Regions from separate parts of the Undibacterium sp. genome, predicted to be linked through region 1. Evidence: riboswitches for the same ligand, from Rfam matches in the RefSeq annotation. Region 1 holds a riboswitch; the other holds the start of a gene.
What was found. A riboswitch is a leader RNA that binds a small molecule or an ion and turns the genes downstream of it on or off. The one in region 1 is predicted to bind thiamine pyrophosphate.
Positions count from the first base shown of each region.

Region 2: it holds a riboswitch for thiamine pyrophosphate, as region 1 does, so the genes downstream of both, Q8K39_RS19225 (TonB-dependent siderophore receptor) here and thiC (phosphomethylpyrimidine synthase ThiC) in region 1, are expected to answer to the same signal.

Region 1 covers NZ_JAUXQE010000027.1:14,107-20,267, forward strand. Annotated here, with positions in the region: gene thiC (phosphomethylpyrimidine synthase ThiC) at 1-1,693, opposite strand, end outside; TPP riboswitch at 1,779-1,880, opposite strand; gene Q8K39_RS14100 (diguanylate cyclase) at 1,951-4,080, opposite strand; gene Q8K39_RS14105 (EAL domain-containing protein) at 4,150-6,161, opposite strand, start outside.
Region 2 covers NZ_JAUXQE010000036.1:167,612-173,772, reverse strand. Annotated here, with positions in the region: gene Q8K39_RS19245 (ScpA family protein) at 1-295, shown strand, start outside; gene panC (pantoate--beta-alanine ligase) at 335-1,174, shown strand; gene Q8K39_RS19235 (cobalamin-binding protein) at 1,174-2,073, shown strand; gene rarD (EamA family transporter RarD) at 2,152-3,048, shown strand; TPP riboswitch at 3,098-3,196, shown strand; gene Q8K39_RS19225 (TonB-dependent siderophore receptor) at 3,254-5,386, shown strand; gene Q8K39_RS19220 (hypothetical protein) at 5,533-6,063, shown strand; gene Q8K39_RS19215 (Ppx/GppA phosphatase family protein) at 6,127-6,161, opposite strand, start outside.

The DNA.
Region 1 (6,161 bases):
CCTTGTCGGGGTCGAGGCCGATGTTGAACTGGTCTTCCCAGCGGAATTCAAAACGTGCCTTGGACAGGGCATTGTCACGGATCTGCGCACCGGGATGGCCTTTTGCCAGGTCGGCGGCATGAGCAGCGATTTTGTAAGTGATGATGCCATCCTTGACATCGACCTTGTTCGGCAAACCCAGATGCTCTTTCGGTGTCACATAGCACAGCATGGCCGTTCCATACCAGCCTATTTGTGCGGCACCTATGCCGGACGTGATGTGGTCGTAGCCTGGAGCGATGTCAGTCGTCAATGGGCCCAGCGTATAGAACGGTGCCTCATGGCATTGCTCCAGTTGCAGGTCCATGTTTTCTTTGATCAGGTGCATGGGCACATGACCAGGGCCTTCTATCATGACTTGCACATCATGCTTCCAGGCGATCTGGGTCAATTCCCCCAGGGTTTTCAATTCACCTAACTGTGCTTCATCATTGGCGTCATAGATGGAACCAGGGCGCAGGCCATCACCGAGGCTGAAAGACACGTCATAGGCTTTCATGATTTCGCAGATATCTTCGAAATGCTCGTACAAAAAGCTTTCTTTATGATGAGCCAGACACCATTTGGCCATGATGGAACCACCACGTGACACAATGCCGGTCAGGCGTTTGGCCGTCATTGGCACATACTGCAGGCGCACACCAGCATGGATGGTGAAGTAATCGACGCCCTGCTCTGCCTGTTCGATGAGCGTGTCACGGAAAATTTCCCAGGTCAGGTCCTCTGCCTTGCCATTCACTTTTTCCAGTGCCTGATAGATGGGCACGGTGCCGATAGGTACGGGTGAATTACGAATGATCCATTCGCGGGTTTCGTGTATGTGTTTTCCTGTGGACAGGTCCATAACATTGTCACCACCCCAGCGTATTGCCCAGGTCATTTTTTCGACTTCTTCGCCGATGGAAGAGGTAACTGCTGAATTACCGATATTGGCATTGATCTTGACCAGGAAATTACGGCCTATGATCATGGGCTCTATCTCTGGATGATTGATGTTAGCAGGAATAATCGCGCGGCCACGGGCGATTTCTGAACGCACAAATTCTGGCGTTATTTCTGCTGGAATGGAGGCGCCAAAAGATTGGCCTGGATGCTGGCGGCCCATGACTTCTGCCAGCTTGTTGCCCATGGGGCCGGAAGCTTTCAGGTTTTCCAGATATTCTTTTCTGCGCAGGTTTTCACGGATGGAAACAAATTCCATTTCCGGCGTGATGATGCCCTGGCGTGCATAGTGCATCTGCGAGACATTCTTGCCTGCCAGTGCACGGCGTGGCAGGCGTTTGAGGTTGAAACGCAGCTCAGCCAGTTTGGGGTCATGCAGGCGGGCAATACCGTATTCTGAAGTAGGGCCAGCCAGTTCTTCGGTGTCATTGCGCTCGGCTATCCAGGCGCCGCGTACAGATGCCAGGCCAGAGCGGATATCGATTTTTACATCGGGATCGGTGTAAGGGCCGGAGGTATCGTAGACATAGATAGGCGGATTTTTTTCCGAGCCGAACATGGCTGGTGTATCCGACTGGCTGATTTCGCGCATGGGTACGCGAATATCGGGGCGGCTGCCCTGTATATAGGTTTTACGTGAGTTCGGCAGTGGCTGTATGGCTGCCTCGTCTACCGTGGCGGTAGCGGACAAGAATTGCGGGTTGGCGTTCATTTTGGCTCCTTTGCTTTGTTGGCATGGAGCCAGCAAAGGAGTTTCCAAAAAAGGTGCGCGCATAGATCAAACATAATACGGGCGGCACAAACTTCGGCAGCTTCCCTTCGCTGGCATTATCCAGATCAGGTTCGAGGGTATTTCTCACCCGCCAACAAGATTGATGGCAGGACCCCTAGCATTTTTCTTCGGGTTCTGAAAGTGAATCCAGAACCGCGACGACGCCAGATTATACGACTTTTTTAAACTCAGGTGATTTATTTGATGATGCTGGTCAAGTCAGCATCTTGCGTGCCCTGCGAAGCAGGTTGAGGGTTGTCGGCTTGCCGGACCGGTCCATGCACTTCTGCCAACTCCACCATACCTGCCTTGATAGCGGCAGATAAATCATGATCGAGTACGGGCAAGGCTTCTTCATAAGCAATCAATAATTTGCTGACACCATAGGCACGGTTGCGGCCATTGACCTTGCCCAGGTACAGCGCCATGTCGGCAATTTGCAAGGCTTTTTCCCAGTTACAAACAGCTTCTGGCAGTCCAGAAAATGGCAGACTGATGAAACCTGCAGTCAGCGTGACTGGCACCAGCATGCCATCTACCTCCATGCTTTCTTCGCCTATGCTACGCAGGATACGGTCCACCAGGTTTTTCAACTGAGCAGGGTTGGTGCGCGGTGAATAAATCAGAAATTCTTCTCCGCCCCAACGCAAGACCATGTCACTGTCGCGCACCGTACTACGTAGACGACGCGCCACCTCAACCAGCACGGCGTCCCCTGCAGCATGGCCATGGTTATCGTTGATATTCTTAAAATGATCGATATCCATGAGTATCAGGCAATCCGGGTTTTCGAGCGCATCTTCGCGTCGCTCTCCCTCCGGCAAGATGATCCTTCCTTTCATCATATCGACAAAAGAACGACGGTTGTACAAGCCTGTAAGAGGGTCACGCACGGCATGAAATTCAAGTTGCTCATTCGCTTCACGCAGTTTTTCATTGGTCCTGCGCACCCGCTGATAAAGGAAGAAAATCACCGCACCGACCATCACCATCAACACACCTGCCAGCATGAGTATGACTTGCTGTAACTGACGGTTTTCTATCTCTGCATCTTTCAATTGATTTTCACGAGCCAGCAATTCAATCTGTTTTTTTCTTTGTTCCGCATTGAATTGCTCCTGCAAGGTAGCCACTGCCCTGGCCCGGTCGGACCTGAATAATTCATCGCTGAGTTTTTGCTGTTCGCGTACTATCGCCAGAGCTTCCTTGTGCATATCGGCAGCTTCAAACATATTGCCGATTTCACTGAGCAAACTTTCTACATCCGACTTGGAGCCAGTTTCCATGAAAAATTTCTTGGCCTCATTGATGTATTCTATCCCCTGAGAAAACTTCTTTTGGCCGGCCAGAGCGAAACCAATGTTTGCTTTGGCAATAGCGATGGAAAAAGGATCTTGTACAGACAGGGCTTTTTCCAGAGAAAACCGGGCTGCGCGCTCCGCCTCGGCAAATTTGCGCACGTTCAGGTAATAGTCAGATATATTGCCCAGAGCCGTTGCTGCCAACGCTGGCATGCCAGCCTCATTGGCAATTTGCAATACGATTTTGTAGGCTTCAAAAGCTTCGTCATGCCGCCCGAGATCAATCAGGGCCAGACCGCGCGTCATTTGCAGTGATGAAATAATTTTGGGCGATTCTGTTTTGGGTTGCATCGCCAATGCATCATTGGTAGTTTCCAGTGCCTTTTCCGCATTATGCATATGCAGGTACAGCCTGGCGATGGACTCCATGCGGTACAGCTTGGCCTGCACCTGGCGACGTGGTATCTGGTCTGTCTGCTTCAGGGCTTCGAGAAAATACGAGAGTGACTTATCAAAATTGCCTATCGCCATTTGCACCATGCCAAAAGCGATATTCAAACGCATGATAACTTCAGCATTTTTGGTATCGCGCAAGCTCTGCTGTATGTCATTCAGCTTGACCAGAGCCATGGCAAACTTGCCCTGATCCATCAATTGAAAAGCCTCACCTATCAGGGCCAGGCTGATCATGTCATTATCATTGCGGGATTTTGCCAGTTGCAGCAACTCTGCATTAGCAGCATCAGCCTCCTTGATTTTTCCTGCGTCATACAAGATGCCTATCAGAGTTTTCAAGACTTCTGCGCGCAGCACATAGTCGGCATCCTTGCCTAATTTCTCCTTGTATTCCTGTAATTTTTTCAGTGCTGCCGTGTTGTCGCTATCGGACAATGTATGTATCGATTTAATCTCAGAAAAATCAGTTTTTGCTTGCGCATAGACAGACGCATTCATACCCAGAAAACTGATGCTAAGCAATCCCTGCACCAGGCTGTTTTTCCATCTGAAAGTGTGAAGCTGCAGCATGCAAGCCCTCATTGATCTGTCTTGGTCTCTCGTACTGGTGCTACTGCGCGGACGCAATAGCCCATCTTTTTATTTTCCCTGTTGATCCAGAAATACGCTGCCGACCTGGCTCAATATTTCATCTTCCAACTGTTGTGCTGGTATCGGCTTGCTTAAATAAAAACCTTGCAGGATGTCGCAAGACTGCGTGCGCAGGAAATCCAGTTGCTCGCGGGTTTCCACACCTTCGGCCACCACTTCCAGACGCAAACTATGGGCCAGCGCAATGATACCAGTGACGATGGCAGCATCGTCGACATCGCCGGGAATATCGCGCACGAAAGAGCGGTCTATCTTGATGATGTCGACAGGAAAGCGCTTGAGGTAAGACAGCGATGAATAGCCAGTACCGAAATCATCAATGGTCAGTCTGACACCCAGGCTGCGCAATCGGTCCAGTACTGCCAGGGTATCTTGCGCATGCTCCATCAAAGTGCTTTCGGTAATTTCCAACTCCAGCAATTTGGCTGGCAAACCTGTGTCGATCAACACTTGCTCTACCGTGCTGGCGAAATCCTTTTCAAGCAACTGACTGACCGATAAATTCACCGCGACCCGCAAATGCCCTAAGCCTTTATCCATCCAGTTGCGCATTTGCGCGCAAGCTGTGCGCAAGACCCACTCACCCAGTGCGATGATGAGACCTGTCTCTTCTGCCATGGGAATGAATTCCAGCGGCGATACCATACCGCGGCTGGGATGAAACCAGCGAACCAGTGCTTCCATGCCTATGATCTCGCCGGTATCGATGCGCGCCTGTGGCTGGTAAAACACTGCCAGTTCATTACGTTCCAGCGCACGGCGCAAGTCATTTTCCAGACGCACTCGCTCAGAGATGGAATGTTCCATCGCTGCTTCAAAGAACTGAAAGTCGGTATTGGTTTTCTTGGCCCGGTACATGGCGGTATCGGCATGCTTGACCAGGGTGCCGACATCCATTCCGTCATTCGGATAGACCGAGATACCGATACTTGCAGTCACAAAAATATCGTGGCTATCTATCTGGAAGGGTTTGGCCAGGGTACGACAGATATTTTGCGCAGCCGATGCGGCGGCCGCCGGGTCAGCCAACTCACTCAGTACTACGGTAAATTCATCACCACCCAGGCGTGCCACGCAATCGGCATTGCGCACGCTGCGGCGTATGCGTTGGGCGACAGCGATCAGGAGGCGGTCGCCAACATCATGGCCCAGGGTGTCATTGACGTTCTTGAACCTGTCCAGATCCAGGAACAGCACGGCTACCGATTCGCCGTTCTCTTTTGCCAGTGCCAACCTGCGCCCCAGTTGATCGAGAAACTGAGTACGATTCGGCAAACCCGTCAGCACATCATTGAAGGCCAGGTGGCGTATGCGTTTTTCTGCCTGGTTTGCTTCTATGATGCGGCGCACACGTTGCGACAACACGGCGAAATGGATGGGCTTGGGGATGTAGTCGCAGGCACCAGCAGCAAAAGCTCTCTCTACCGAGCTATTGTCTTCCAGTGCTGTAATCATCAGCACCGGTATGCTGCGGCCGCGTGGCATTTCCTGTATCAGGGTGCAGGCAGTAAAACCATCCATGACAGGCATGACGGCGTCCATGAGGATGACATCGGGCCGCATGCGTTTCAACATCAGGAGTGCTTGCGATCCATCGGCAGCTTCTTCGACTTTGAAACCATCTCTTTGCAGGGTATGGCGCAAGGTACTACGTGTGCTGCGATCATCATCGACCACTAACACCTTGGCAACCTGACGGCTATGGGTCACCGCTTCACGATTTTCCAGAAAAACTTCATTTCCCAGTTCAGCCGCTACTGCTTCATAGGCTTGATGCAGGCTGTTTAACAGAGGAGCTATTTCTGACAAATGTCTCTCCAGTGCCAGTTGCTCGACTTCCTTGGCAAACTGCAACAGATTGCTGGCTCCCAAGTTGCCGCTACTGCCTTTAATGGAGTGAGCCATGGCACGCACCAGTTCGGCATCGCCCTGCTGCAAGCCCTGGTGTAACTGCTCAAGATATATGGGGGTATCTTCCAGGAACAGGGATACAGTTTGCT
Region 2 (6,161 bases), on a different contig from region 1:
CGCTGACCTGCAATCTGCATGGGCTGATGTATTGAAGCGTGCCACTCTGGTTGCCCATCACAAAATCAGCCGCGAAGAACTCTCAGTACGTGAACACATGACGGGTATTTTGCGCAAGCTGCAGTCATCCAAGTTTGTAGAATTTTCAGACCTGTTTGACATTAGCCGAGGTGCGCCAGTGCTGGTCGTGAATTTTGTTGCCTTGCTTGAACTGGCAAAAGAGACCCTGATAGAAATCACCCAGGCCGAAGCCTTTGCTCCCATCTATGTGCGTCTGGCCTATTCGCCTGCCTGATCATAAGAATAAGACTAATCCTTACTAAAGAGCCGTAACATGAAAATCATTTCCTCCATAGAAGAATTGCGCGACCAGTTGAGCGGACAATTGCGTACTGCATTTGTCCCAACCATGGGCAATTTGCATGAAGGGCATTTATCCCTGATGCGGCTGGCAAAAAAACATGGTGACCCTGTTGTCGCTTCGATTTTCGTGAACCGCCTGCAGTTTGGCCCGAATGAAGACTTCGACAAATACCCGCGCACTTTCCAGGCTGACGTAGAGAAACTGGAAAAAGAAGGCGTGTATGTCTTGTTTGCACCGACTGAAAAAGACCTGTACCCAGAACCGCAAGAGTATCGAGTGCGCCCACCAGATGACCTGGGCAATATACTCGAAGGTGAATTCCGTCCCGGTTTCTTTGCTGGCGTCACTACTGTTGTACTGAAACTGTTCTCTTGCGTGCAGCCACGCGTTGCCGTATTCGGTAAAAAAGATTATCAGCAGCTCATGATAGTACGCAATATGAGCAAGCAATTTGCCCTGCCGACTGAAATCATCGCAGCTGAAACTTTCAGGGCAGAAGATGGCCTGGCACTATCTTCACGCAATATGTATTTGTCGCCAGAAGAACGCGCTGAGGCACCCGCCTTGTACAAGGTCTTAAACGAAGTCGCACAAGAAGTACGCGGCGGCCATCTTGATATGTTTGAACTCGAACGTCAGGCCATGGCAAAACTGGCGACACGCAACTGGAAACCGGATTACATCTCGATACGCAAGCGCGCTGACCTGCAACCACCATCTGCGGGCGATATCGCCCAGCAATCGCCGCTGGTAGTAGTCGCTGCAGCCAAACTGGGTGGCACACGCCTGATCGACAATCTGGAAATCTGATGCGCTTTTTTCCGCTATTAACAGGCAGTGCTGTGCTTGCAGCCTGCCTGGCAGGAAGCCTAGTTTCAAATACTTCGCACGCCGCCATCACTGTACTGGATGATGCGCAACGCCAGGTCACGCTAGAGAAACCAGCGCAACGCATCATCAGCCTCGCTCCACATATTACCGAGATGCTATTCGAGGCAGGTGCAGCAAATAATATCATTGCAGTAACCGACTATAGCGACTATCCCGAAGCCGCGAAAAAACTGCCATCGATAGGCAATATTTTTGCCCTGGATCTGGAGCGCCTGCTTGCCCTCAAACCTGATCTGGTCATCGTCTGGGGTACAGGCAATGCGAAAATCCTGGCCAACAAATTGCGCAGCAACCACATCACCGTCTTTGAAAGTGAGCCACACAACTTTGAAACGGTGGCAACTTCGATAGAAAGACTAGCGACACTGGCTGGCACTGGTAGTACTGGTAAAGCCAATGCACAAAAGTTCAGGCAGCGTCTTGACAGTCTGCGCAAAACTTATCAATTGCCAGCTGGGGCAACACCGGTCGGCGTGTATTATCAAATGGTGCGCAGGCCGTTGATGACCATCAATGACACGCATATGGTGTCAGACTCCATACGGCTGTGTGGTGGCAAAAACGTATTTGGCCAACTCAAAGACCTAAGTTCAACCATCACAAATGAGGCTGTATTGGCTGCCAACCCAGACGTCATCCTCAGCAGTGGTGAGAATATCGACAGCATGGCAGACTGGAAGCAATACCCCATCCTGACGGCAGTAAAGAAAAACAATTTCTATGCAGTCAAGGGGGACTGGCTTAATCGCGCCGGGCCACGCATACTCGATGGTACCGAAGCACTTTGCAAGCATCTGGTCACAGCAAGAAGCAAATAGGCGCTGGCAGCAAAGAATTACTTTTCAAGCGATAATGTTTGCCTTGCTTGCTGCCGCAAGCCTTACTGATTGCTTCTCATGCGCCAAGGTATTTTGTTTGCTGGCTCCGCGTATTTTCTCTGGGGCTTGTTCCCCATCTATTTCAAGACCCTGCACGACATACCGGCACTGGAAATTCTGCTAAACCGCATGCTGTGGTCACTGCTTTTTCTGGTTGGCGTACTGACCTGGCGCAAGCAATGGGCCTGGGTCAGTACCGCATTCAGGCAACCAAAACTGATAGGCGGCTTTGCACTTAGCGCCGTACTTTTATCCGCCAACTGGTTTGTGTATATCTGGGCAGTCAATCATGGTCACATCGTTGATGCCAGTCTCGGTTATTTCATCACACCTCTCGTCAATATCCTCATAGGCTCAGTCTTGTTGCGGGAGAAACTGCGCCCTGGTCAATGGCTGTCGGTAGCATTAGCTGCAGTAGGCGTCGCCTGGTTGACAATACAGACTGGTCACCTGCCATGGATAGGCCTGGTGCTGGCTACGACCTTTGGCACTTATGGCTTGCTGCGCAAGACCTCGGCCCTGGGTGCACTGGAAGGCTTGTCACTGGAAACCGCCCTGCTCTTTCCGTTTGCCTTTGGCTGGCTATGCTGGATGACTTTTCATGGACAAAACAGCTTTGCCTCCAGCAGTATAGACATCAAGATGCTGTTGCTCATCAGCGGCCCAATTACCGCCATCCCCTTGTTATTGTTTGCTGCTGGTGCCCGCCGCATACCGATGACGACCCTGGGATTATTGCAATACATTTCACCACTGGTGCAGTTATTGCTGGGTGTCTGGCTATATCACGAGCCCTTCGACATCAACAAGCTGGCCGGTTTTATCGCCATCTGGGCAGCGCTGGTCGTCTATTCGGCGGAAGGTTTATGGCGCAATTTCCGCACTGTCAAAATTGGAGCAAAGCAAGGCAGTTAAGCGCCAATTGCTCCAAAAAGGCCATGTAAATGGATTCGTGTTAAACTGCCGCCTACGCTAGGGGTCCTGGAAATAATATTTCCGGGTGAGAGAGTCCCTTCTACCTGATCTGGATAATGCCAGCGAAGGGAAGCGCAAAGTCCCGGCTCTTCTTGCTTCTTTGTTTGCTCCCGCGCTGTCACCCACAACGCATTAAGAGCAAACAATGTCCAACCTTACTGTATTACGCCCCACCGTCATCGCACTCTCCATCGCCCAGGCTTTCCTGTTGCTCTCATCTGCCCATGCCCAGAGCACAGCTGGCAATGATAAATCACTGCCAGAAGTGACAATCACAAGCAGCAAAAGCAATGAAGCCAAAGTAGAACGCAGTAAGGTCACTGGTTTCATTGATGCAGCGCTACTGGATACGCCAAACTCAGTCAATGCCTTCAACACAGCTCAGATGCAGGACCTGCGCATACGCCAGACCACTGATGCGATGAAATATGACGCCAGTGTCAATGACGCCTATAACGCCATCGGTTATGCCGAGCAATTCTCGATACGCGGCTTTGCCCTCGATAACTCCAGCAGCTACCGCAAGGATGGTTTTGCCATTCCTGGTGATGCCTCTATTCCTTTGGAAAACAAGGAACGTATAGAAATCCTCAAGGGTATCGCAGGTTTCCAGGCTGGCTTCGGCACGCCGGGCGGTATCATCAATTATGTGACCAAACGCCCTGCCAGCTATGCGGTTCGTTCAGCCACTTTTGAAATCAGTGAGCGCGGTACCGTGTATGGCGCAGCGGACATCAGTGATAATTCCAACGACAAGCAGTTTGGTTTCCGCATCAATGCAGCGGGTGAACGTCTGCGCTCTTACGTCAAAGGTGCGGATGGTCAGCGCCAGTTCGTCTCTGCAGCATTTGACTGGCACATCACACCGCAAGCCCTGCTGCAATTCGATGCTGACTATCAGCATAAATCGCAATTGTCTGTACCTGGCTTTCAATTATTCAATGGTACGGATTTGCCACGCGGCGTTCCTGCTGACTTGATGCTGAATTCACAGCCTTGGGCCAGGCCTGTAGATACCCGCAACAGCAATCTGGGGCTGCGTTATGAGTACCTGATCAATGCTGACTGGCGTGCCAGTGTCGCTGTCAACAAGCATGAATTCAAACGTGATGACTACACTGCCTTCCCTTACGGATGTGGTGCAGCCAATCTGTACCCTGGCTATTGCGCGAATGGCGACTATGACGTGTATGACTACCAAAGCGTAAATGAATCCAAATCACTTTGGGGCACTCAAGCCCTGCTGAATGGTAAATTCAATGCGGGTGGCATGCAGCACGAACTGGCACTTGGTCTCAGTAATTCGCAGCGCAAGGATTATTTTGGTGACTACATCTATGACTATGCAGGCAGCAGCAATTTGTTCCACCCTGTCAGCGTCACGCCATCGGCAAATAAAACCGGCCCGGCTTTCTTGCGCCGCACAGACAAGGAATGGTCTGCATTTGTACAAGACATTATCAGTCTGCAAGATGACTTTAAATTGCATCTGGGTCTGCGCCATTTGAATATCTCGCGCACTCAGTTTGATAACCCTGGCTATGACCAGAACAAGCTACTGTCAACGGCAGCGCTGGTATTCAAACCGACGCTGCAAGTGTCGGTCTACGGCAGTTTTGCGCAAGGTCTGGAACATGGTGGCATCGCCCCTTTTGGCACCAGCAATGAAAACAAAATGCTGAACCCAGGCAAATCCACGCAAATTGAATTTGGTGTGAAAGCTGACGTACTGCGCGACCTGAGCCTGTCTGCAGCCATCTTCCGCATCAAGAAGCCGCTGGAATATACCAATAGCAGCAATACCTATGTCAGCAATGGCGAAGCACTGCACACAGGCCTGGAACTCTCTGCACAGGGCAAACTGACATCACAGTTGAATCTAGGTGCCAGCCTGACTGCGCTGGATGCTAAACAGCAAAACACCGGCTTCAGCAGTCTCGACGACAAGCGTGTCATGAATGTGCCACGCTTCAAATCCACTATTTATGCTGATTATGCAGTAGCAGAATTCAAGGGCTTGAATGTGAATGCAAGCTGGCAATATGCCAGCAGCAAGGCTTTCAGCCCGGACAATAGTGTTACTGTGCCAGGTTACCATCTCATGAATCTGGGTGCGCGCTATACCACGCAAATTGGTAATACAGCTACCACCCTACGCTTCAATATCGATAATGCGCTGGACAAGTTTTACTGGCGTGATGTAACGCAATCACTGGGTGGTTATCTATTCCCTGGTGCGCCACGCACATACAAAGTGTCGGCACAATTCGATTTCTGATACAGCATGCCCTGTTCAAAAAGCGATGTCAGATTTATTTAGCATCGCTTTTTTATTGCCCGTGGTACTAATATTCAATACCTTGTAGACAACGCGTTGCATGGCATCCAGACTATGTCATTCTTAGCTCGCATTCAAGCAAACCTATGGGTCGTGACATGTGGAACATCTTCAAGTATATTTTTGTGATCGCAGGCAGCCTGCTTGCCAGTCTTGCAGGTGCGGAAGAGGTATTGAAATGCCGAGCCAACTTCCCAGATTTTGGGAATGGCAAACGTCAGTTTGACATACAGATAGATAAACTGGCTGACGGTAAACTCACAGGGAAAATTGATGGCAAGCCCGCCAATCAGGATATCAAGATAAAAGAGTACCCGATATCACCTGTACTGGACTATGAAACAGATCCGTATTTAGCCGCCTTTGGCAAGCTCAATGAAGCAGAAATAGCCCTCATTCATATCCATAAATTGCAGCAGGATACATATGCAGGAAAAAGACCGCTCGTTTCATTTCATTTAAAGGAAGTGGTCAAGGTTCACTATTACGATATGGTGGGCGGAGCGGGCAGTAAAGCCAACAAATTTGGCGGCACGGTAATTTTCGAAGCCTATAACAAGTCTGGAAAACTCCTGGGCCGCGTATTCAGGTCCATCATGGTCACTGATTGCATTTGATTGTATCAATCCTTGCCTTGCACAATTGCGAGGGCAAGGATAGCTGAGCAAGACACAGCAAAATTACACATTTGCCCGAACCAAAAAATCCACACCTA